DNA from 4 places in the Pseudofrankia sp. DC12 genome. Region 2 is predicted to be linked to each of the others. Evidence: riboswitches for the same ligand, from Rfam matches in the RefSeq annotation. Region 2 holds a riboswitch; each other region holds the start of a gene.
The links. Region 2 has a riboswitch for cyclic di-AMP ahead of FRADC12_RS27720 (C40 family peptidase). Riboswitches for the same ligand answer to the same signal wherever they lie in the genome.

Region 1 (5,303 bases), 2.7 Mb from region 2:
CGTCCAGCTGCCGGTGCCCAGTGGGTCGGCCCGGTTGAACGGCCCGGACAGCGGGTCGGCCCGGTCGTAGCCGCCGCGGGTCGAGCCGGCTGCGCCGAGCGGGTCAACGCGGTTGTAGGGGCCGGTGCCCAGTGGGTCGGGGCGGTCGTAGGGACCGGTACCGAGTGGGTCCCTGGCCGACCACGACCGGGATTGGCCGGTACCTGGCGCCGACGCTCCTGGGCTCGCCTGGCCGCGGTCCGCGGCGCCGCGCGTCGGTGTCGCCCCGGTAGGCCAGTGGGCGCCGGTGTCCCAGGGGTTCGCCCCGGTCGCCGGGTCCGGGCCGTAGTCGGCCTGGCCGGATCCGGTGGCGGGCGGTTGCGGGTATGGGCCGGTGGCCGGAGACCACGAGGCTTCTCGGTCGCGGCCGGCGCGAGGGTCGGAGTCGAACAGCGGGAAGCTGCCGGTCCGTGGCTCGTCGTAGGCCTGCTGGCCCGTGTCTGAGAGCCCGTAGCCGCCGATGTCCGCCTGCGCCGGCAGATGAGCAGTGCCACCCGCGCCGACCCCGTACTCGCCGGTCGAACCGCCGCGGGCCGCGGCGGGACCGGTCGGGCCGGCGGCCATGGTGCCGCCGCCGGGGCGTGACGTCGTCGGCTGCCAGGCCTGGGCGCTCTCGTGCCATACGTAGGTGCCGTCGTCGCTGACCCAGCGGCCGTGCTCGTCGAGGCGCATGTGTGATCCTTCGGGTGCAGACGGACGTTCCAGGGGTGCCACCAACGGCGCGGCCTCAGCGCCGGGGTACGTACCGGCCATCTCCAACCCAGCCCAACGCCGCCCACAGGCGACGCTGGAGGGGCCCCGGGCCAGGCCATCAGGTCGTGGATCGAACCTCCTGATCCACGAGGCGTGACCGATCCGCGATCGCCGGCACTAGCCAGTTCTGGAAGTCGGTCAGCGTAGCCATGGGTTGATTGCGGCAGTGGTGACCGTTGCTGCATAGCGGACGGCTAGCTTTTCGTAGCGGATGGCGACTACGCGGTGCCGCGTGAGCCTGTTGATCCCGCACTCGACGGCATGCCGCTGCTTGTAGGCCTCCCTGGCGAACGCAGGGGGCCGGCCACCCTTTGGCCCGCGCCTGCGCCGACGGGCGGCCCCGCCGAGGGCGGCAGGCATCCGGCGCCTGTCACGGTCAGTCGGTCGTCTTTGCTCGGCTACTGCCGTTGACCGGCGGCCACGGCCCCGGCGAAGAAGACCAACGCGCCGACCGGGTAGCCGGCGACGAGATCCACCAACCCCGACGGCTCCCCGCCGAACGCCCCAAGGTGTGCCAGCCAATGGACCAGCGCGATCACCACCCCGGCCGCCATCAGCACCTGGCCGGTCCGGATGATCCGCCGCTTGCGGCGGTACCGGGCGCGCCGTTCAGCCGCCTTCCGTTCGTGGGCCGTCAGCCCAGGAGCGCGCGTGTCCGCGCGGGTCGGCGCGGCGGGTGAGTCGTCGCCACTGGTCTTCTTGGTCATGCCGGGAACCGTCCGAGGCAGGCAGCACAGCAAGGTCAACTAAAGAGTATAGTACTAGCCGCTGTCGTTTCAATCTGCCTCAACGCCGCCGGCGACCTGGGTGTCCCAAGGACTGTGCGCGGGGCACCGACCGGATGGTGCGACTCTCGCGGGCCGCGGCCGACCCCGCCGGTCACGGCCGACCCCGCCGGTCACGGCCGACCCTCCGAGTCGTCGGGCACGATGAACGGTCCGGGGTCCGAGGCGTTCCGGTGGCGGCGTCCGGTGTCACCTACGCCAACTATCTACTACGATCAGTAGTTGGTTAGGAGGGCGACCGCCATCGCCCCCGACCGCACGCCGGGTCCCGCTCCCGGTCCGGCGATACCCCTTCGACGCGGTCGGGGCAGGAGCGTGGGGCCTACGTTCCACCGGGCGCCTGGCGAACTGGAGCTGAGGCAGGTCGACGCACAGAAGCCGATCGCTTCTGTCGTCGGGTGGCCGCGGTCATGGCGGGACACGGATCGGCAAGGCGGACACGTCTGACCGGCCGGCTACCGAGGCGCCCGCGCGCAGCGCCCATGTGACTACGACGGACCGTCCGAGCACCGCCCAGCGCGGGGTGGCTGCCACCCGAACCGGCGGACGACCGAGCCATCCGCGCCGCCGGCTTCGTCGTCGAGGAGATTGACCCGGCTCACGTTCCGACCCGTTCGGTTCCTTCCGCCGCCCGACCAGATCCTTGGCCGCGCCCAGCTGCCACTTATCGACGGTACCGCTACGAGCTCCATGCGGAGGAGGTCGGGCACGGGCTGGAGGATCACGATGTCCAGTCCGGTCGCTGACGGGTCCGCGCGGCTGTCGCCGCGGGGGCGGCGCAGTCCGCCCTCGCGCCGTACCCATCACAGTGTTCCCGCGTCCGGTGGTCCTCCGTCGCCGACCTGGGCGATTGATCAGAGGTCTCGGTCGGCAGGCCCGGACGAGGGTGCCCGCGGGACGGCTGGGGGACCGGCCCGCGGGCGCCACTTAGCGCTACCGTACGCGGCCGACGGAGTAGGACGAGGTCCAGATGGTTTCGAGCTTGACCACGTCGCCGCTCTTCGGCGCGACCCAGATCTTTCCGTCGCCGGCGTAGATGCCCTCGTGGTAGATCGACCCGGGCTCGCCAAAGAAGATCAGGTCACCGGGTTGTTCCGAGCCGCGCGCGATCCTGATCGTCGCCGCGAACTGCTGGTCGGTGGTGCGTGGCAGCGTCTTGCCGAGCTGTCTGTAGACGTACTGCACCAGCCCCGAGCAGTCGAAGCTGTACGGGCCCTCCGCCCCGTACACATACGGCTTGCCCGCCTGCAGCGATGCCAGGTACACCGCCTTCTCCCCGATCGTCGTCGCCCCTGTGGGCGCGACGGTGACGGTCTCGCCTGCGGGCGCGCGGCTGGCGGCCGGGAGGACAGGCGCGGGCGGCGCCGGGTGGACCCGGACGACCGCCGGGTCGGAGGTCACCGCCTCCAGCTCTTGGCTGCCGGCGAATGTCGCCCTGATCTGGGTGGTCGTCAGGACCCGCGCGGTGTAGCTGGCGTAGCCGCCCGCGTCCGTGCGTAGTGCCTTGAATGTCGTCCAGCCGCTCGGGAACAGTGCCTGGACGAGGATGTCCCGGTCCGCGAGGGCGCCGCCGCCCCGCGTGGTGAGCCGGAAGCCGACCTCGACCGGCTCGTCGGCGTTCACCGTGACGTCGGGGACGGCCGGCGCCAACGAGACTGCCGTGCGCAGACGGAAGGCGACCGGCAGGGCCAACTCGGAGGTGGGGTCCGCAGCGGGAGTCGCCGCGCTTCCCAGGGCGGCGCCCAGCAAGTTGGCGGTGATCCCCTGCGCGCCGGTGTCCGAATCCGCCGCGGCGGGGCCAAGGGAGCCGGTCAACGCCACCCCGGACAAGGCCATGGTGCCCGTGGTGAGCGCCGCGACGGTGGCGCGACTCGAGGTCCGAGCCAGCAGGGACCCTGAGCGAAGGCGGGTCCGGTGACGACCGCGCCCGGCGGTGGCTGGACTGCGTTCGGACCGATGTGGTTCGCGTGCTTGCACGTGAAACCTTTCCCAGACGCCTGCGAGGTGAGCTGTCGGGTTCGGGCGGGAAGCCCGGCCGGCCGTTGTGACACACGGGCGGCTTCACCCCGAGGGCGCCGCAGGGGGATGCGGCACCCGGTGGAACGTGGTTCCCCCGCTCCTGCCCCGGCTGCGTCGAAGGGGTATCGCCGGACCGGGGGCAGGACTCGGCGTACGGTCCGGCGGCGATAGCGACCCACACGCTAGCAACTACACGGGATAGTAGATTGAGGGGGGTTGGCAGCGCCGGGTGTCGCCTGCCGGATGTGTCGAACCACCGTGGTCGGATCGAGCCGTTGGCCCCGCGCGGGCGAATCAGGCGCGGGGATGTCCGCGAGGCCCGATCGGGGGCAGCTGCGCGGCCGGCCGGCGGGTGACCTGGTGGACGTGCGCGAGCAGGAATCCGAGCAGAGCCAGCCCGAGTGCGTAGAGGGCCGCGCCGGCGAGGAATTCCCGGGCGGTCGGCCCGCTGTCGGCGGCACCGCGGGACGGCAGGTACAGCTCACGGCGTTCGGTGACGGCACCCGCGTGGCGGGCGTCGAGCGGGACCCACGCCTCGACGTCGCCGCGCAAGGTGTCGTGGAACTCGGTGTAGACGAACCAACGCCCGGTGGCCGCGACCTGCAGCCGGCCGGAGAAAGCGCAGCCGCCGCCGGCGCCTCTCAACAGGCCTACCACGGTCTTTCCTGCACGGCGGGCCACCAGCTGCCGCGGAACGAGCCGCGGACAAGCGCCGGTGGCTGGACCGTTCGAGGCGCCGGTGCGCGCGGACGTGGTCACGGCCCAGACGGTGGCGGTGAGGGTGCCGCGCCCGTCGGAGGTGGCGGTCAGCAGCACGGGGAAGGTGCCACGTCCCTGGCCGGGGTCGTGCGCCGACGCGGGTTTCTCCCACCCGACCGCCAGCAGTGCCGCGATCGCAACGAGCAGAACAGCCGGGCCGCGAGCCCGAAACTGCGGCGTCATGGCGAGCAGGCACAGCAGGAACAGCACGATGACCGGGACCGCCGTCGTGGCGACGGCTCTCGCCGGGACGTTGGTCAGGCCCGTGGCGGCGGCGAGCCAGGTCGTCGCGGCCACCCCGGCCGCGCCGGCGGCCAGCCGTGCCGCCGGCGCGCGCAGCGGTACCTCGGCGAGGGCGGCACCGAGAACGGCGACCGGAAGGTCCGGGCGGCTGCGTCCGAGGGCGGCCAGGCCGGCCGCGATCGCGAGGCGGACCAGCGCGTAGCCGACGACGGCGCGCAGCACTGGCAGCGGCCCAGGCACCGCGGCCCTGATCACGGTCGCGGCCAGCAGGGTGCTCGCGAGCAGCGCCGGCAGGTAGAGGGCCTCGTCGAACTGCGGCACGTCGGTCTCGAACTCCAGTACCGGCACGGCGGTGGCGCCGAGGATGAGAGTGCCGGTCGCGGACAGCGCCCAGTCGGCGCCGTGGCCGGGCCTCGCGCCGAGCAGGACGCCGGTGACGAGGGCGAGCGTGCCGAACACGCCGAGCAGGTGCGGTGGGCTCCACAACACGGAGTCCCGCCCGAAGGCCGCATGCCACGCGGCGTCGACCGGTGCCGACAGCAGCATCAGCGTCCCGCCCAGCCCGGCGAGCAGCAGCGGCCGATGGCGCAGGACCGCACCGGCGGAGCGGGTCGCGCGCAGCGCTGCCACCCCCCAGGCGACGACGCCCACGCCCACCACCGCCACCGAGCCGTAGAGCAGCAGGTGCGGCGGGATCGCCGCGCT
Region 2 (5,303 bases):
CGACGACAGCGCCCTCCTCGACCCGGGCGGCGCGGCGCACGTCGGTGCCCTTGCCGATCACGCAGCCGCGCAGGTTCGTCCGCGGGCCGATCAGCGCGTTGTCACCGACGAGCGCCCGGTGCAGGAACGCGCCCTTCTTGATGACGACGTTGCTGCCGACGACGGTGAACTCGCGCAGCTCCGCGCCGGCCTCGACCTTGGAGTAGTCGCCGACGACGAGCGGGCCCTTGAGGACCGCGTCGGGGTGCACGTCGGTGTCCTGGCCGATCCAGACCCCGGGCGACACCTCGAAGCCGCCGATCTCGACGTCGACCTGCTGGTTGAGCACGTCGGCCTGGACCCGCTGGTAGTTCGCGATGGTGCCGACGTCCTCCCAGTAGCCGGAGACGACGTGGCCGAACACGGGGGCACCGGCCGCGACGAGGCGGGGGAACACGTCGGCGGACCAGTCGACCGGCTCGCCGGCCGGGACGTGGTCGAACACCTCCGGCTCCATGACGTAGATGCCGGTGTTGACCGTGTCGGAGAAGACCTGGCCCCAGGTGGGCTTCTCCAGGAACCGCGAGATCCGGCCGTCCTCGCCGGCGATGACGATCCCGAACTCCAGCGGGTCGGGCACCGACTTCAGGGCGACGGTGACCAGCGCGCCGTTCTTGCGGTGCTCGGCGACCAGCGCGGTCAGGTCGATGTCGGTCAGCGCGTCGCCGCTGATGACGAGGAACTGCTCGTCGCGCAGCGCCGCCTCGGCGTTCTTCACGCTGCCGGCGGTGCCGAGCGGGGTCGACTCGGTCGCGTACGACAGGTGCATGCCCAGCTCGTCGCCGTCGCCGAAGTAGGTGCGCACCATGGCCGCGAGGAACTGGACGGTCACCACCGTCTCGTCGAAGCCGTGCCGCTTGAGCAGCCGCAGCACGTGTTCCATGATCGGCCGGTTGACGACCGGGAGCAGCGGCTTGGGCGCGTTCGCGGTCAGCGGCCGCAGCCGGGTGCCCTCGCCGCCGGCCATGACGACCGCTCTCACGGCGGCCCTCCCGCCGGGGCCGGCCGGCCGCCCCCGGCCCGGCGGCGCCGGTCCCGGGCGATGCCGGCGACCTGGAACGCGTAGAGCAGGCCGGCCCACCAGTACATCGCGGTGCCCCAGATCGCGAACGCCCAGCCGAGCGGGCGGGCGGCGGTCGACAGCCAGCCGTGGCCGTCTGTGAGCAGCAGCAGCGGGAACGCGTAGAGCAGGTTGAAGGTGGCGGCCTTGCCCAGGTAGTGCACGGGCAGCGCGGTGCCGAGGCCCAGCCGGCGCATCGGCACCAGCAGCAGGAGGAGGAAGACGTCCCGGCCGATGATGACCACGGTGAGCCACCAGGGGATGTTGCCCCGGACGGTCAGCGCGACGATCGTGGCGAGGATGTAGAGCCGGTCGGCCAGCGGGTCGAGCAGGGCGCCGAGCCGGCTGGTCTGGTTCAGGGCCCGGGCCAGCCGGCCGTCCAGGTAGTCACTGACGCCGGCGAACATCAGGATGCCCAGCGCCACCCAGTCCGCGCGCGGGCCCAGCGCCACCCACAGGAAGACCGGGACGCCGACGAGCCGCAGCGTGGACAGCAGGTTCGGGATCGTGAGGATCCGGTCGGACGGCGCCGGCTCCCCGTCCGGGGACCCCCCGCCCGGGGGCGCGGGGGCGCCGCCGGAACCGTCGCCTGACGGGGCGGGAGCGCTCGCCATGCGCATCTCCTCACTCGTCAGTGGCCTGTCCCCGAGACACTACGGGCAGAAGGAGACGCGAAAATGTCCTGCCCGCGTCGGTGCGCGGGCGCATCGGCACGGGCCGGCAAGGACGGCGCGTCTCTCGCCTCGGCATGACGCTAGCCGATGACCACCGGGGCGAACGTCGCGAGGCGACCGCAGACCACTCCGCCGGCCGTCAAACTAGCCCTGTGGAGCCGTTTGCAGGCGGCGAGAGGCGCCCCCGGGGCAGGAGAAACAGCCGTACGCGGGCGGGACCTGCGGCGGCGAAGGCCTGGTGGCGGGCCTGGCCGCGTTCGCCAGGCCGGGCGGGCGTGGCCGCCCGCGTCCGCTACATGATCCGCCCGACGTGGTACGTCGAGCTGTAGATCGGGCGCAGCGACACCACGCCGCCGGTCTCCGGGGCGGCCCACATGTAGCCGTTCCCCGCGTAGATGCCGACGTGGTAGATGCTCCCCGGGGCGCCGAAGAAGATCAGGTCACCGGGCTGCTTGGCCGACTGGGCGACGTGCACGGAGGCCCAGTACTGGGCGTCGGCGGTGCGTGGCAGGTTGCGGCCGAGCTGGCGGAAGACGTACTGGACCAGGCCGGAGCAGTCGAACGAGTACGGGCCGGTGGCGCCGTAGACGTACGGCTTGCCCTTCTGCAGGGAGGCCAGGTAGACGGCCTTCTCCCCGATCGTGCTGCCCGGGATGACGCTCGGGATCGCGTTGTTCAGGTAGCTGCTCGCGGCCTGGCCCGACGAGATCGTGATGGTCGTGGCGCCGGCGACCGAGGGGCGCAACGTGCTGCCGCCGTCGAACACCGCGGTGATCGTGGTCGTGGACAGCAGCCGGGCGGAGATGCTCGCGGTGCCGTTGTCGTCGGTGGTCAGCGCGGCGGTGGTCTGCCACTTCGGCCCGTCGACGACGACGATCTGGACCTGCTCGTGCGCCAGCGGCGCGCCGCTCATCGCCTCGGTGGCCTTCACCGTGAGGACGACCGGCGAGTTCGGCGCGACGGTGGTCCTGTCCGCGGACAGCGTCAGGTTCGTGAAGGCCGGGTCCGAGTTGGCGAGCGCGCCGGCGAGGCCGCTGGAGCCGTGGCTGGTCGGGGTGGCGGTGTCGCCACCGCCGAGCGCTGCGGCCAGCGCGTTCGACGCGAACGGCATGCTCTGGTTCTGGGCGCTCGGGTCGATCGTGGCCGGCTGCTCGGGAGCCGACGGGACCGTCGCGGCGAAGGCGGCGGTGGAGACGGCGAGCGTTCCGGTCGTGAAGGCGGCGATGGTGCCGACCCGACGAGATCCTGGCGCGGACCGCCGACGGGCCTCCCGCGGAGCGCCCCCCGTGCGATGCCGGCCGCGGACCAGCTCATCCCAGTCGTCCGGGAGCCAGGCCATGCCACGACGGGACAACGCTCGTCCTTCCCTGACGCCTGCGAGGTCAGCTGTCGGGTTCGGGCTGGGTTCATGTAGCCCGGCCGCCTGGGGACGGCGACTTCACCCCAAGGGCTTGGCCGGTCTCCCGGCCTTGCCCGGCGGAACCATGGGTCCCCCGCTCCTGCCCCGGCATGTCGGAGGGAGCGTCGGGCCGGGGGCAGGACTCGGCGTTTCAGCCCGACGCATTGGTGCCTTAGGTGAAGAATGTTGCATTGCCGACCTTAGTGGATGTCTACGGGGGTACTCCAACCACCGTAAACACAACAGTCGGACACCTTCCGGGGGTTACCGACAGGTGTCGGGCGAGTTCCCCGCACGTTCCCCACAGCGGGGCAGCCGCTCCCGGGCCGCGGTGACAGCGGGCGCCCGGAAGCCGCCGAGCCGGCCGACTTGGCCTCCCGTTGTGTTCCAGACAAGTTGACTCACAGCGCTCTAGGACCTTGGACACAAGGTTGTGAGGACTTTAGTTTCGATCATTTCTAGGGGCCCAAAGTCCCAACAACGCGGCCCGGCGGGGGGCTAGCCGCGCGCGGACGCTCCGGCCCCAGATTGCGTCGCCCGTCACACGTCCCGAAGGGCGGGCGACTATCAGCTCGGCGTCGCCGAAGGCCGGGGCGCCGCGGGCTCGCTGGATGCCGCTGGGGCACCCGCCAGCGGGGTGGTCGGAACCGGGGTGGTCGGCGACGGCGCAACGAGCGGCGCGGCGGGCGGCAGCGCGGGCGACCCGGCCGCTGGGGCGCTCGAGCTCGCGGCGGCGGCTGTCGTGGCCGCCGGCCGCGGGGCCGCCACGGCAGCGGACGGCCGCGGCGCGGACGGTGCCTGGACCGCAGTCGGCGGCACGCTGATGGCGTGGCCATAGACCACCAGGTTGTCGACGTAGTGGTGCGTGTGCTCGTCGAAGGCGCCGTCGCAGGTGATGACCCGGATCTCCGGCCGCGTGACCGGCCCGTAGACCTCCTGGGTCGGGAACGTCGCCTTTGAGACCTCCTGGAGGCGGTCGACGACGAAGGTGACGCTCGCCCCGGACGCGCCGACGACGACCAACTGGTCGCCGGGTAGCACCGAGCCCAGCCGATAGAAGACCGCCGGTCCGGTCTTCGAGTCGTAGTGGCCGACGAGCACCGCCGGGCCCACCGCGCCCGGCGCGACCCCCGGCTTGTACCAGCCGACGTCGCCCCACTGGGCCGGCACGTCGATCGCGCCCTGCGGGTCCAGCCCCAGGCCGACGACCGGTGCGTCGAGCGCGATCGCCGGGATCTTCAGCCGGACCGGGCCCGTCACCACCGGCGGCGGGGGCGGCGGGCTGGGGGTGGCCGTCGGCTGGCCGGCCGGGCTGGCCGTGACGGGCGCGGGCGGCGGTGGAAGCGCGCGCCCGGACGGAGCCTCGGCCGACCGGATCATCGGTACCGCCAGCTGGAAGCCGCTGGCCACCACGAGTGCCATGCCAGCCAGCGCCAGCGGCCACGACAGGCCACCCAGCCGCCGCCCGCGCCCGCCACCGGTTGCCGCCTCGCCCGCACCACCGGTCGCCGTCCGCCTGAAGCGTCCCGCCGCGAAGGCTTTGTCGCGGCCGGCCGCGACCGCCCTGGCGAGGGCCGTCCGCGAGGCCCCGGCGAGACGAACGGTCCTGGGCCTGGCGGAGCCAGACCGGGCGGCCCTCGTCGGGACAGCCCGCAGCCACGCGGCCCGCCGGCCAGCGGTGGGCCTGGGCGCACCCGGTTGCCGACCCGGCTTCGGTGGGCCCGCCGGCCGGGGAGCCGTGGGCTGGGCCGGCGCGGACCCGGCCGCCGTCTGCCTGCCCCGCGACGGTTCCCGCCGGGGGTGTTCCCTTCCCGCCGGCCCGCGCCGCGCACCGCGCGCGGGGTCACGTCGCCTCGGTTCCAGGCCCACGAAAACCGCTCCCTCCCCCTGCCCCGACGCCCGGATGCTACGGCCGGCGACGTCGTTTCCCGGCCTGTCGCCGCCGTATCCGGGCGCGGTTTGGGCGGGCCAGGAAAAACGGTCACCCGGCCCACGGGCGACGTACCGCGCCAACACCGTGGCCCTGGTTTCCGGAAATACGGAGAACGAGTCGGGAAAACGGGCGCCGCCGAAGCACAGAGAACGGGCGGACATCCCACCGGCACGGGCATTTGCCACCAGCAGCCGTCGA
Region 3 (5,303 bases), 3.0 Mb from region 2:
ACCAGACCGGCCAGCCCGTCCTGGGTCAGCGGCGGGCCCGAGGCCCGCGGACCCGGCGCCGCGGACCCGTCGTCCGCCCAGCCTCCGTCCAGCGGCGCGCCGGCCGCGGCGGGATCGGACCGGGGGGTGGTGGCCCGAGGCCGATGGGATGTCCGCTTCGCCAGCCGGCTGGTCAGCCGCTTCGTGGCCGCCGCCGGCTTCGTCAGCGTCCTGTAGCGCATGTGCACCTCCTGGGCGCGGCGCCCGCTTCACCTGGGGCGGGAGCGCGGCCATGACAGCCTGGGTAGCCACGACCTGACTCGATCGGCCGCGAACCGACCGAACGCCGAACAGGGGTTTCCTGCCCGCTCACGACGCCGGTATGGCCACCAGCCAGCACATCGACGTGATGCGACGGAAAGTAACGACTAGGACGCTATCCGGCTGGCTGTGAGACACTGATCCACAACCCTGTCGCAGGAAACATTCGACACGCGTTGTAGCCGCAAGCAGGATGGCCTAAATTTCTACGCTGCGGAGGATACCGGCTACCCTTCCGACATGCCTGGCACCGCTGCCCCGGGGTCCCCGCCGGGCTGGAGGAGCCGATCCGACCGGTCGACGCCGCCGGACGGCTCGGCCGTCATGGTGCGGCCAGCCAGCCCGGCGGCCGACGCGACCGCCAAGCCCGCGGACACGGCCGGCGGCCGGCGTCGTAGTCCCGACAACAGCACCGAGGCCGCGGTCGCGCGTGCCCGCGGCCAGCTGGGGCACCTGCGCCAGCAGTTCCTCCAGGGGCGGCTTCCGCCGCTGGGCCACCTCATCGTCCGGCACCGGCTGGCGATTCCGGGCGGATCAGAGGCGCCCTGGGTGCTCACCCGGTCCTGGCGGGTCCGGGCCTGGCTGGAAGGACGTTGCCTCAACGACGCGGTGCACCCGTCGCTCGCCCACATCCGAATGGGCCGGGCGGTGGTCGTCGACGCCGACCAGGTCGTCGACTGGGCGATCGTCGACGCGTTCGGCTCGATCATCGACGGCGGCTGGAGCCGGGACCTGCGCTGGGCGCCGCCACCACCGGAGCACCGAACCATCGACGCGCAGGCCACCGCTGCCTGGCAGAGCACCGCCCACCGGCCCTCCGCGGGCCACAGACCCGCTCACCGCCGGCCCGGCGGCCGTCGAACCGCGAGACACCGACCTGTCGCTCTGACCGGACCGCCCACCCCACATCGGTGCTGGAATCATCACTTTCCGTCCTGGCTACGCTCACAGGCTAGCGAGACGGTGTATCTGCCCGCACTTCCGCGCGGTCTGGGCTACCGTTACGAACCGTGTCGGATGTGACCGGCCCGCACAGCCTCACTGGACCGGAACGGGCAGTTGACAGCGCCTACATCCATGTCACCGTGCCCGATGGCACCGTCGACACGCCGCCTGGTGCTGCCCCGGACGCCCTCTGCGACGACGATCCCGCCTTCGGCGGCGCGGGCCCGGCGATCGGGCCTCGGCAGGCGTCGACCTCCAAAGGCCTCGGCCCCGGCGATGCCTCGCCACCCGCCGGTTTCGCCGTGAGAGACGAGGCCGGGTTCGCGGCAGGAGACAGGGCCGGTCTCGCGGTGAGGGACGAGGCGGGGTTCGCGGCACGCGACGAGGGCGCCGTCCCGGCCCGGGACGGCGCAGGGTTCGCGGTCGAGCAGGGCGTCGCGGTCGAGCACGGGTTCGCGGCCACGGACGGGTTCGCGGTCGAGCATGGCTTCGGTCCGGGTGACGCGTTCGCCGGGCCGGACGGCCACCAGCCCGAGAGCACGGCTGGCGCCGCGGCCGGATACGACCCCGTCGGACCGCCGGCCAGCGCCGGCCCGACGCCACCATCCTTCGCCGACTACTTCGGAGCCCTTATCCCGACCAGACCGCACCCGCTCGAGCAGGTGCCCGGCACGCCACCCCCTGGAGCGGAGCCGCCCTTCCCCCCGGGCCCGTACATCCCGGCGGTGCTGCAGTCCTCAACGGAACCGCAGGACCCGCTCGAGCAGAGGACCCCACCCGGCGGCTGGGAGGAGCAACGCTTCCCCGGGATCGGCCGGGGCGACATGCTGGAGCTCGCTGGCCGCCTCGAGCAGCTCGACCAGCTGCTGGACCGGCTGGAGGAGGCCAAGCGCCAGGCCGCCGACGCGAGCGAGCACCTGGTGCTCACCCGGCGCTGGCAAGAGGAGACGGTCCGCACCATCCAGGAGGAGCGCGCCCGGATGCGCCAGCGCCAGCACGCGCTCGACGAGCTCGCCGACCGGGCCAGAGCGGCGGTCGAGGCGATGCAGGCGATGCATCGGACGCTCCCCCGCGAGGTGCTGGAGCTGGCGATCGAGCTGCAGGTGCTCGACCGCGCCGGTTTCCTCACCCGGCGCGCCCCGCGCCAGCAGCCGGACGATCTGCCTTAGCGGCAACAAGGAGTCAGCCAAGGTGCGAGCCGCGCCCGGGCCATCGACGGTCGGTCGCCGGTCCGGCTGCGCTGGGCGACCAAGCCCGGCCATCCGTAGCGATTTAAGGACTTTCGTCCTTACGTTTGAGTCCTAGGGCCTTGCGCGGCAACCACATTTAGAGGGGTGCGCGTCTAGCCCTATAGGCCTACCCGGCATAGGGGGTGCACCTGTCACCACCTCCTCGAGGCCGGCTACGGAAAGTGTTCGCCCTGTGGCCTCTCGGGCCGATCATGACATCTTCGCGTAGTGTCGAGATTACCGGTAGTACCGACCATGGCGACCGCAAGGCCCGCTACCCAGGCAGACGGCACCACCAATAGCCGTCCGCGACCAGGGCAGTGACAGAGCGCCAAGCCGCCCGTGAACCGACGTTTCGTGAAAGACCAGACGTATCGGCGGTACCTGCGTTTACCGTCATCATCCACGTGGACTAGTCTTCTCCACGACGTCAGCCCAACCACCGGACCGAACGCCGAATCCTGCCCGCGGTCCCGGTGTCCCCTCCGAGTCGTCACCACGGGCAGGAGCGGGGGAACCACCCGTGCAAGACCGGCCGGCGTGAAAACGCTGGCCTTGGGGTGAAGCCCTTCGCGCGCCAGTCGCGCGGGGGCCGGGCAGCCCAGCCCGAACCCGACAGCTCACCTCGTAGGCGTACGGGAAGGACCAGCGAGACTTGTCTGCGCCCTCCGTTTGGGATACCGACGCCCGGCTCACTACCAGCCGAGGCCGTCACCGCGGCCTCTCCGTGGTCGCAAAGGCGAAGGGCCGGACCGCGGTTGCCGCGGCCACCACCGGCGCCATCGCGGTATCCGGCATCGCTCTTGCCGGCTGTTCCCCAGCCGCGGACCACGCAAACGACGCCTTCACCGGTGACGGCACCACCACGACCGGACTGAACCTCGCGAGCGCCCTCGGCGCCGGGGGGAGCAGCGGCAGCACGATGGTCCACCCGGTGAGCCTCGCCTCGACGCTCGCGTCCGCGGACGGCGGCACCGCGTCCGACCTGGCCGCCCCGACGCTTGCCTCCAAGGCCGACGTCGACCTGCACATCACGAACCCGAACGTGAACGTCTACGCGGACCAGGCGGTCGAGGTCGGCTTCCAGCTGACCAACAAGGACACCAACCAGCCGCTGGCCAACCAGCTGGTCAAGGTCCAGGTGAAGCTCCCTACGGGGTTCGCCACGTTCCTGCACCTGACGACGAACGGCAGCGGGTACACCTCGTACACCGCACGGGTCCTCACCACCACCCAGATCACAGCGGTGTTCGACGGCACCGACGCACTGCAGTCCGCCGTCTCGGACAACGTCGGCACGCTGAACGTCATGGCGAAGCCCGCCGTCTCGGCATCCCGGGGCATCACGGTCAACGCGCCGACGAATGGCGACCTGGGTTCGAAGGCCGTCTACCTGGCCTCGCTCCAGGCCGGTAAGCCCTACGTCTACGGGGCCAACGGGCCGGACTCGTTCGACTGCTCCAGCCTCGTCCAGTACGTCTACAGGCAGCTCGGCCGCAACCTGCCCCGGACGGCGGAAGCCCAGTACGAGGCCACGATCCACGTCGACCCGGCTCACAAGGAGATCGGCGACCTGATCTTCTTCGGGTCTCCGGGAAACATCTACCACATGGGCATCTACGCCGGCGACGGGAAGATGTGGGCAGCTCCGCACAGCGGTGACGTCGTCAAGCTCGAGGCTATCTACAGCACGACCTACTACGTCGGGCGCGTCCTGTAAGGACCTGGCCGCCGTCGGGCGGCCTGGTCGGCCGGTCCTCCGGCCGACGGCGCCAACCGGCGAGGTAGCCCGGCCCGATCGGCGACGGCCGATCGGGCTTGGCGAGCCCTACGTGGAATCACCCGTCGCGGTGGCCGGCCCTGCGGAAATCCGCGCGGCCACCCGGCGGGCGACTGGCCGTCCCACCCCGGGCTTGTCCCGGCGAGCTCCCCCAGACCAGTGTGTCGCGGCCTGACTCCGCGCGGAGCGTGCCCTGAGGGATCTCCCGCTGTCCGAAGCCGGGCAAGGGGATCCCGTCACGGCTCGGCCTCCCTCGGCCGGGCCGGGATCCACTCTGCGGACTTTGTGACCACCGGCTCGCCGGGGTCCGCCCTGGCGTCCGACCACTGTCTCCACCAGCGTGGCCCAGCCCCTTGCCACGCCCACAGCTCGTCCGTCGGCGCCAACGAGGGCTTCCCCCTCCCGCCCTCGATCTGACGCCCCCGGACGAACCGCCGGCCGATCCCCCTCGGCCCGGCGGCGGCCCGGCCGGTCCCCCCCGGATCCGGGCCAACCAGGCGGCGCCGCCCTTGCCGGGTCTTCCCCCCACCTGGCGGGGGCGGCGCCAGCCGACTCCTCGGCCGAGACCAGGCCCGCCGTCCGCCCTGCCGAGACCCCCCGCCCGGTGGGGCGGACGGCTTTCCGCCGCTCAGCAGCGGCGATCCCGGGCGCTCAGCGCCTCTTGTTCGAGGAGAAGGTCCACAACCGTGCGGACGCGTTCTTGTCCAGGGTGGCGACGCGTTCCCGGTCGGTCGGGACCTCGGTGTCGCAGTTCGGGCCCGGGTCGGGGTCGAACTGGCCGACGACACCGACCGCCGCGAACTGGGACGGGTTGGCGCAGGCCAGGGCGAGCGCCAGCCGTGCTCCCTCGCCCAGGCCCCAGATGTAGACGCGGCTCGCGTCGACCGATGTCCAGTCCTTGGACATGTAAGTGACGACGTCCTTCAGGTACTGGGCGTCGGCGCCGTTCGGGTCGACCTGCCACTGGCTCGCGACCGGCTCCGGGTAGACGAGCGCGAAGTGCTTGCGGTCCGCCAGCGTCGAGGCACCACTGTCCGTCTCGAACACCT
Region 4 (5,303 bases), 3.7 Mb from region 2:
ACCCGCCAGCGCCTCTTCAACGTGGGCGCAGCTTCGCCAGTGCGAGTCCGGCGGAAACTATTCCGTCAATACCGGCAACGGTTACTACGGCGCGTACCAGTTCTCGGCCGGGACCTGGGCGAGCCTGGGATATTCAGGACTGCCGAGTGACGCGCCAACGGCGGTTCAGGACGAGGCCGCGCTGCGGTTGGCGCAACGTTCTGGATTTGGCCAGTGGCCGCTCTGTGGCCGCGGTATGGGCGCGGACCAGCTCGCTCCGGGAGCCAGCGCGTCCGACGTGCCCCAGGCCTCCCGGTCGGCGGCCAGAACTCCTCTCGTCGCTCAGGCGATCACGTCGACGACGGCCCAGCTGCCGTTCACGACGGCTCTCGTCGGCCAGTACCGCGCCGACGTCGCCCACTGGCAGGAGCGGATGAACGCGATCGGCTACCCGCTCGCCGCCGACGGCCACTACGGCCCGGTGTCCGCGGCCGCGGCCCGGCAGCTGCAGGCCGCGAAGGGCCTGGCCGTCGACGGCGTCGTCGGCCCGCGGACCTGGGCCGCGACCTTCGCCTAGCCCCGGTACACCCTCGCCCGCCTGACCCGGCCCGGACAGCCGGCCCCTTGCCCGCTCCGAGGTCCGGCGGCGAGGTCCCCGCCCGGTCCGGCACGGCGCCAGAGGCCGAGGCACCGGCAGCGCGGAGCCCACTCGCCCGACCGGCCCCCCAACCGGTCGTGGGCCTTCGTCAGGCCGGGATCCGGCCGATCCCCACCCAGCCGGCGGCCAGCCGGAGGCGGGGCGGCCACAGCCCTGCTCCCGCTCCGGCCAGGGTCGCCGGACCATCCGTGAACCGGGGCCGTCCGCCGCAACGGACGGCCCCGGTTCACGGCTCATGACCCGGCCGGCTCCCGATGTCAAGAGGAGCCCGGTTTGCGGGCTTGACGCCCGACTCGCTACAGTCCGGAGCTACTCGTCTGTCCTGGGCGAGTCGTGCGGGCGGACGCCGAATCCTGCCCCACCCGCATGTACGCCGTCCCTGATCCAAGGGCGCTGATCCGTTCGGCAGGAGCGGGGGACCCACTTTCGGACGCGGCGGCAGTCACGTCCTTGGGGTGTAGCCGGCCATCCGGGCTCGCGAGAGCACGGGGGAGCCGGCCGGGCATTCCCAGCCCGAACCCGACAGCTCACCCCGCAGGCGCAGGGAAGGATCGGACATGCCGTCTGAGCAGACGGGCCAGACCCGGCCCGCCGAGCGCAGAACCGGGGGCCGTCACCGCGCCCAGCCGCAGGGCCCGTCCACGACCGTGCGGGTGCTGCGCACCACCGGCGCGGTCACCGCGCTCGTCGGCAGCGGCCTCGCGGTCACCGCGATGCCCGCCGGCGCCGCGACCCCGGACGACTTCGCCCGCCTGCGCCAGTGCGAGTCCGGCGGCAACTACTCGATCAACACCGGCAACGGCTTCTACGGCGCGTACCAGTTCGACCTGCGGACCTGGCAGGGCCTCGGCTACTCGGGCCGGCCGGACCAGGCCGCTCCCGCCGTGCAGGACGAGGCGGCCTACCGCCTCTACAACTCGCGCGGCTGGTCGCCGTGGCCCGCCTGCTCGCGCAAGCTCGGCTTGTCCAGCAACGGCCCGATCGGGGTCTCGTCGTCGGCTTCCGGCGGCTCTCTCCAGCAGGCACTCCAGCCGGCCGAGCCGGCGATGACGCTCGACAAGGCCGAGGCGGAGGTCCAGGCCTCGGGCTTCCACGGCACGATCTCCGCCGCCGACGCGAACAAGGTCCGCGCCGACGCGTACGTCTGGCAGAACCAGATGCACGACCAGGGCTTCGCCCTCGCGGTCGACGGCAAGTTCGGCGCCCAGTCCCAGGGTGTCGCGGCGCTGTACTCGTACCTCACCAAGGTCAGCGACGGCCAGCCCGGCGTCGTCGGCGAGAACCTCTGGAACGCGACGGTCACCGGCTAGTCCGCGCTCCACCGCCCGTCCCGGGCGGGACGAGGCTTCCCCGACCGGCCCCCTGCCGGCGCAGGCTCATCCGCCGTGCGGACGGGGCTGGCGTCGTTGATCGCCCGGGTCCACTACGGTTGGCCCATGACCTCTACCTCCGGACGGCCGGACCTGCTTGGCGGGCCGCCGGCCACGCTGCTGCCGACCGAGGCCGGCGCCGACGCGCTGGCCGCCGGCAAGGCCGCCGCCGACGTCGCGGCCGAGTTCCCCACGTCGAGTGCCGCTTGGGCGGCCCTCGCCGAGGGGGCGCTCGATGGCGGCCGCGTCGTCGAGGCCTACGCCTACGCGCGAACGGGCTACCACCGCGGGCTGGACGTGCTGCGCCGGTCCGGCTGGCGCGGCCACGGGCCGGTCCCGTGGTCACATGAGCCGAACCGCGGCTTCCTGCGCGCGCTGGCCGCGCTCGGCCGGTCCGCCGACGCCATCGGCGAGACCGACGAGGTGACGCGGATCCGGGCCTTCCTGGTCGACTGCGACCCGGCAGCACCCGGCCAGCTCGGCCCGCTCGCCCCCTGACACCAGCGCTCGCGCGGCCCTTTCGGGCGGCCCGGCAGGTCGGTCCCGGGCGGGCTGAGGGCCGGTCCAGGCGTCGGCGCACGTCGTGGCGATCAGAAGCGTGAGCTCGACCAGGTCGATTCTTAGTAGAGTCTCGCCACGTGCCTACGCTTGTCCTGATCGGAGCCCAGTGGGGCGACGAGGGTAAGGGAAAGGCGACCGACCTGCTGGGCGGCGCCGTCGACTACGTCGTGCGCTACCAGGGTGGCAACAATGCGGGTCACACCGTAGTCATCGGCGCCGAGAAGTACGCCCTGCACCTCATCCCCAGCGGAATCCTGCGCCCCGGCTGCGTCCCTGTGATCGGCAACGGCGTGGTGATCGACCCCGGCGTGCTGCTGGCCGAGATGGCCGGCCTGCGCGCGCGGGGCATCGACACGTCCCGGCTGCTGATCAGCGCCAGCGCGCACCTGATCATGCCGCACCACCGGGCCCTCGACCGGGTGACCGAGCGTTACCTCGGCAAGGCCCGGATCGGCACGACTGGCCGCGGCATCGGCCCCGCCTACGGAGACAAGGTCGCGCGCACCGGCATCCGGGTGCAGGACCTGCTCGACCCCGGCATCCTGCGCCAGAAGCTGGAGCTGGCGCTGCGTGAGAAGAACCAGGTGCTGGCCAAGGTCTACAACCGCCGCCAGATCGAGGTCGACGCGGTCGTCGCCGAGTACCTGGACTACGCGAGCCAGCTCGGGCCGCACATCGCCGACACCGGCCTCGTCCTGGACACCGCGCTGCGCGCCGGCAAGGTGGTCCTGTTGGAGGGCTCGCAGGGCACCCTGCTGGACGTCGACCACGGCACCTACCCGTTCGTCACCTCGTCGAACCCGACCGCCGGCGGCGCGGCCACCGGCGCGGGCATCGGGCCGACGAGGATCAGCCGCGTAATCGGGATCATCAAGGCGTACACGACCCGGGTCGGCTCCGGCCCGTTCCCGACCGAGCTGGACGACAAGGTCGGCGACGAGCTGCGCCGCATCGGCGGCGAGTTCGGCGTCACCACCGGCCGCGCCCGGCGCACCGGTTGGTACGACGCCGTCATCGCCCGGTACGCCGTGCGGGTCAACGGCCTGACCGACCTGTTCCTGACGAAGCTCGACGTGCTCTCCGGCTTCGACACGGTTCCGGTCTGCGTGGCCTATGACGTCGGTGGCACCCGGATGGCCGAGATGCCGATGACCCAGACCGAGTTCCACCACGCCAAGCCGATCTACGAGGAGTTCCCCGGCTGGCACGAGGACATCTCCGAGGCCACGTCGTTCGACCAGCTGCCCCCCGAGGCGCGGGACTACGTGCGCGCCCTGGAGGAGATGTCCGGCGCGCCGATCTCCGCGATCGGCGTAGGCCCCGGCCGAGACCAGACCCTCGTCCTGCGCGACCTCCTCTAGACCACGCCGACGACCAGACCACGCAACGCAACCCAGCCCGCGACCCGACAGCGCAACGCAACCCAGTTCTGAACCCTGGATTAGCCCACCCCCGTAGCTCGTCCGCCGGCCTCGATTCACGTAGGCGAGGGCGCTAAGCGCCCGAAGCGGCGAACAGCCGAAGGCGCGCAAGCGCCGGTTCCGGCTGATCGCCTTGCAGGGTTGGCCGCTAGGCGTAACGCTTCGCTGGTCACGTTGCGTAGTGCCGGGAGGTGGATCGGTTGGTCGCCCGCCCGTCTGAGGAGCCGTCTGCATCCCGGGCCGAACCACCGGGACCGCCGGAGGCCCGCAGGGAGGACAGCTTCGCGCCGGCGCCCGACCAGCCGGGGCCGCCGTCCGCCGCCGAGTTCGGGCCGGCCCCCGAGGCCCCGGCCTCACCCGGCGGCACCGGCGCGGTCGTCGTCCGCCGAGGCCCAGCCCTGCGCGGCGAGGTCACCGCGGCCGACGACCAGCCGTGGCGGCGCTCCGCGGCGGGCGACTACCGCGCCCATCGCCTCGGCGACGCCGATCCGGCTCGGGACGCCGACGCCTGGAAGGTGGGCTTCTCGCCGAGCGGCGAGGCGCTGCCCGACGCGCTCACCGACGTCCTGCTGCGCGGCAGCCACTGGGTGCGCAGCGCGCAGCGGGTGGAGACGCTGCGCCGGGAGCGCTCGGCGGCCATCGCCGCGCACGTCGAGGCGCAGCTCGCCGCCTTCCTGGAGCTGTGCGCCGAGGCCGAGCTGGTCCCGCCGGTCACGCTGCGGGTGGTGCGCGACGTGCCGCGGCTGGCCCGCCACCGCGGTGAGGGACGGCCCCGGGCGGCGCTGCCGACCGACCCACCGGGCGATCCGGCCCTGGCCGCCGTGCCACGGCGGGGCCGGCCCAATGTGGTGCGAGCCACCCGGATCGGCCTGCCGGACCCGGCCGACGCCCCGACGACCCGTCCGCTGGGCCGGCGCGGCGCCGAGGCCGACCGGGGGCATCGGTCCGGCCCCGACCGGGCCGGGCGCCCGGGGCGCGCCGACGCGGACCGGTCGGGCCGGTCCCGCCGCGGCGGCCGGGACTCCGCCAGCGGCGGGCCGGCCCCCACCCGCCGGCACGGCCGTGACCAGCTGATGGCCTGGCCGCTGCTGTACTGGCGGTGCGAGAGCTTCCCGTCGGCCGGCCGGTCGCTGCACCTGTTCGTCGAGCCCGGCGGCCGGACCTTCGAGGGGCGCGAGGACCCGTCCCCGCTGAACGGGCTCGGCCGGCAGGTCCGGGTCTGGCCGGTGGACGCCCCGTCGATCGTCGAGGGCATGGCGGAGGTCGACGCCCGCCGCTGCGCCCTGCATCTCGTCGACGGCATGGCCCGCCTGC

Region 1: another riboswitch for cyclic di-AMP. It lies ahead of FRADC12_RS16560 (C40 family peptidase); the one in region 2 lies ahead of FRADC12_RS27720 (C40 family peptidase).
Region 3: another riboswitch for cyclic di-AMP. It lies ahead of FRADC12_RS15040 (C40 family peptidase); the one in region 2 lies ahead of FRADC12_RS27720 (C40 family peptidase).
Region 4: another riboswitch for cyclic di-AMP. It lies ahead of FRADC12_RS12270 (transglycosylase family protein); the one in region 2 lies ahead of FRADC12_RS27720 (C40 family peptidase).

The regions. Positions count from the first base shown of each region.
Region 1 covers NZ_KQ031391.1:4,137,067-4,142,369, forward strand. Annotated here, with positions in the region: gene FRADC12_RS31455 (hypothetical protein) at 1-711, opposite strand, end outside; gene FRADC12_RS16555 (hypothetical protein) at 1,191-1,499, opposite strand; gene FRADC12_RS16560 (C40 family peptidase) at 2,511-3,413, opposite strand; cyclic di-AMP (ydaO/yuaA leader) riboswitch at 3,557-3,723, opposite strand; gene FRADC12_RS16565 (hypothetical protein) at 3,891-5,303, opposite strand, start outside.
Region 2 covers NZ_KQ031391.1:6,833,176-6,838,478, forward strand. Annotated here, with positions in the region: gene FRADC12_RS27710 (mannose-1-phosphate guanyltransferase) at 1-1,006, opposite strand, end outside; gene clsA (cardiolipin synthase ClsA) at 1,018-1,713, opposite strand; gene FRADC12_RS27720 (C40 family peptidase) at 2,066-3,127, opposite strand; cyclic di-AMP (ydaO/yuaA leader) riboswitch at 3,131-3,293, opposite strand; gene FRADC12_RS27725 (class F sortase) at 3,740-4,594, opposite strand.
Region 3 covers NZ_KQ031391.1:3,783,271-3,788,573, reverse strand. Annotated here, with positions in the region: gene FRADC12_RS15055 (hemerythrin domain-containing protein) at 1-221, opposite strand, end outside; gene FRADC12_RS32305 (hypothetical protein) at 625-1,323, shown strand; gene FRADC12_RS34355 (hypothetical protein) at 1,311-2,414, shown strand; cyclic di-AMP (ydaO/yuaA leader) riboswitch at 2,948-3,122, shown strand; gene FRADC12_RS15040 (C40 family peptidase) at 3,202-4,194, shown strand; gene FRADC12_RS15035 (PHB depolymerase family esterase) at 4,906-5,303, opposite strand, start outside.
Region 4 covers NZ_KQ031391.1:3,091,194-3,096,496, forward strand. Annotated here, with positions in the region: gene FRADC12_RS12265 (transglycosylase family protein) at 1-556, shown strand, start outside; cyclic di-AMP (ydaO/yuaA leader) riboswitch at 1,019-1,193, shown strand; gene FRADC12_RS12270 (transglycosylase family protein) at 1,195-1,947, shown strand; gene FRADC12_RS12275 (DUF3151 domain-containing protein) at 2,074-2,505, shown strand; gene FRADC12_RS12280 (adenylosuccinate synthase) at 2,646-3,929, shown strand; gene FRADC12_RS12285 (hypothetical protein) at 4,181-5,303, shown strand, end outside.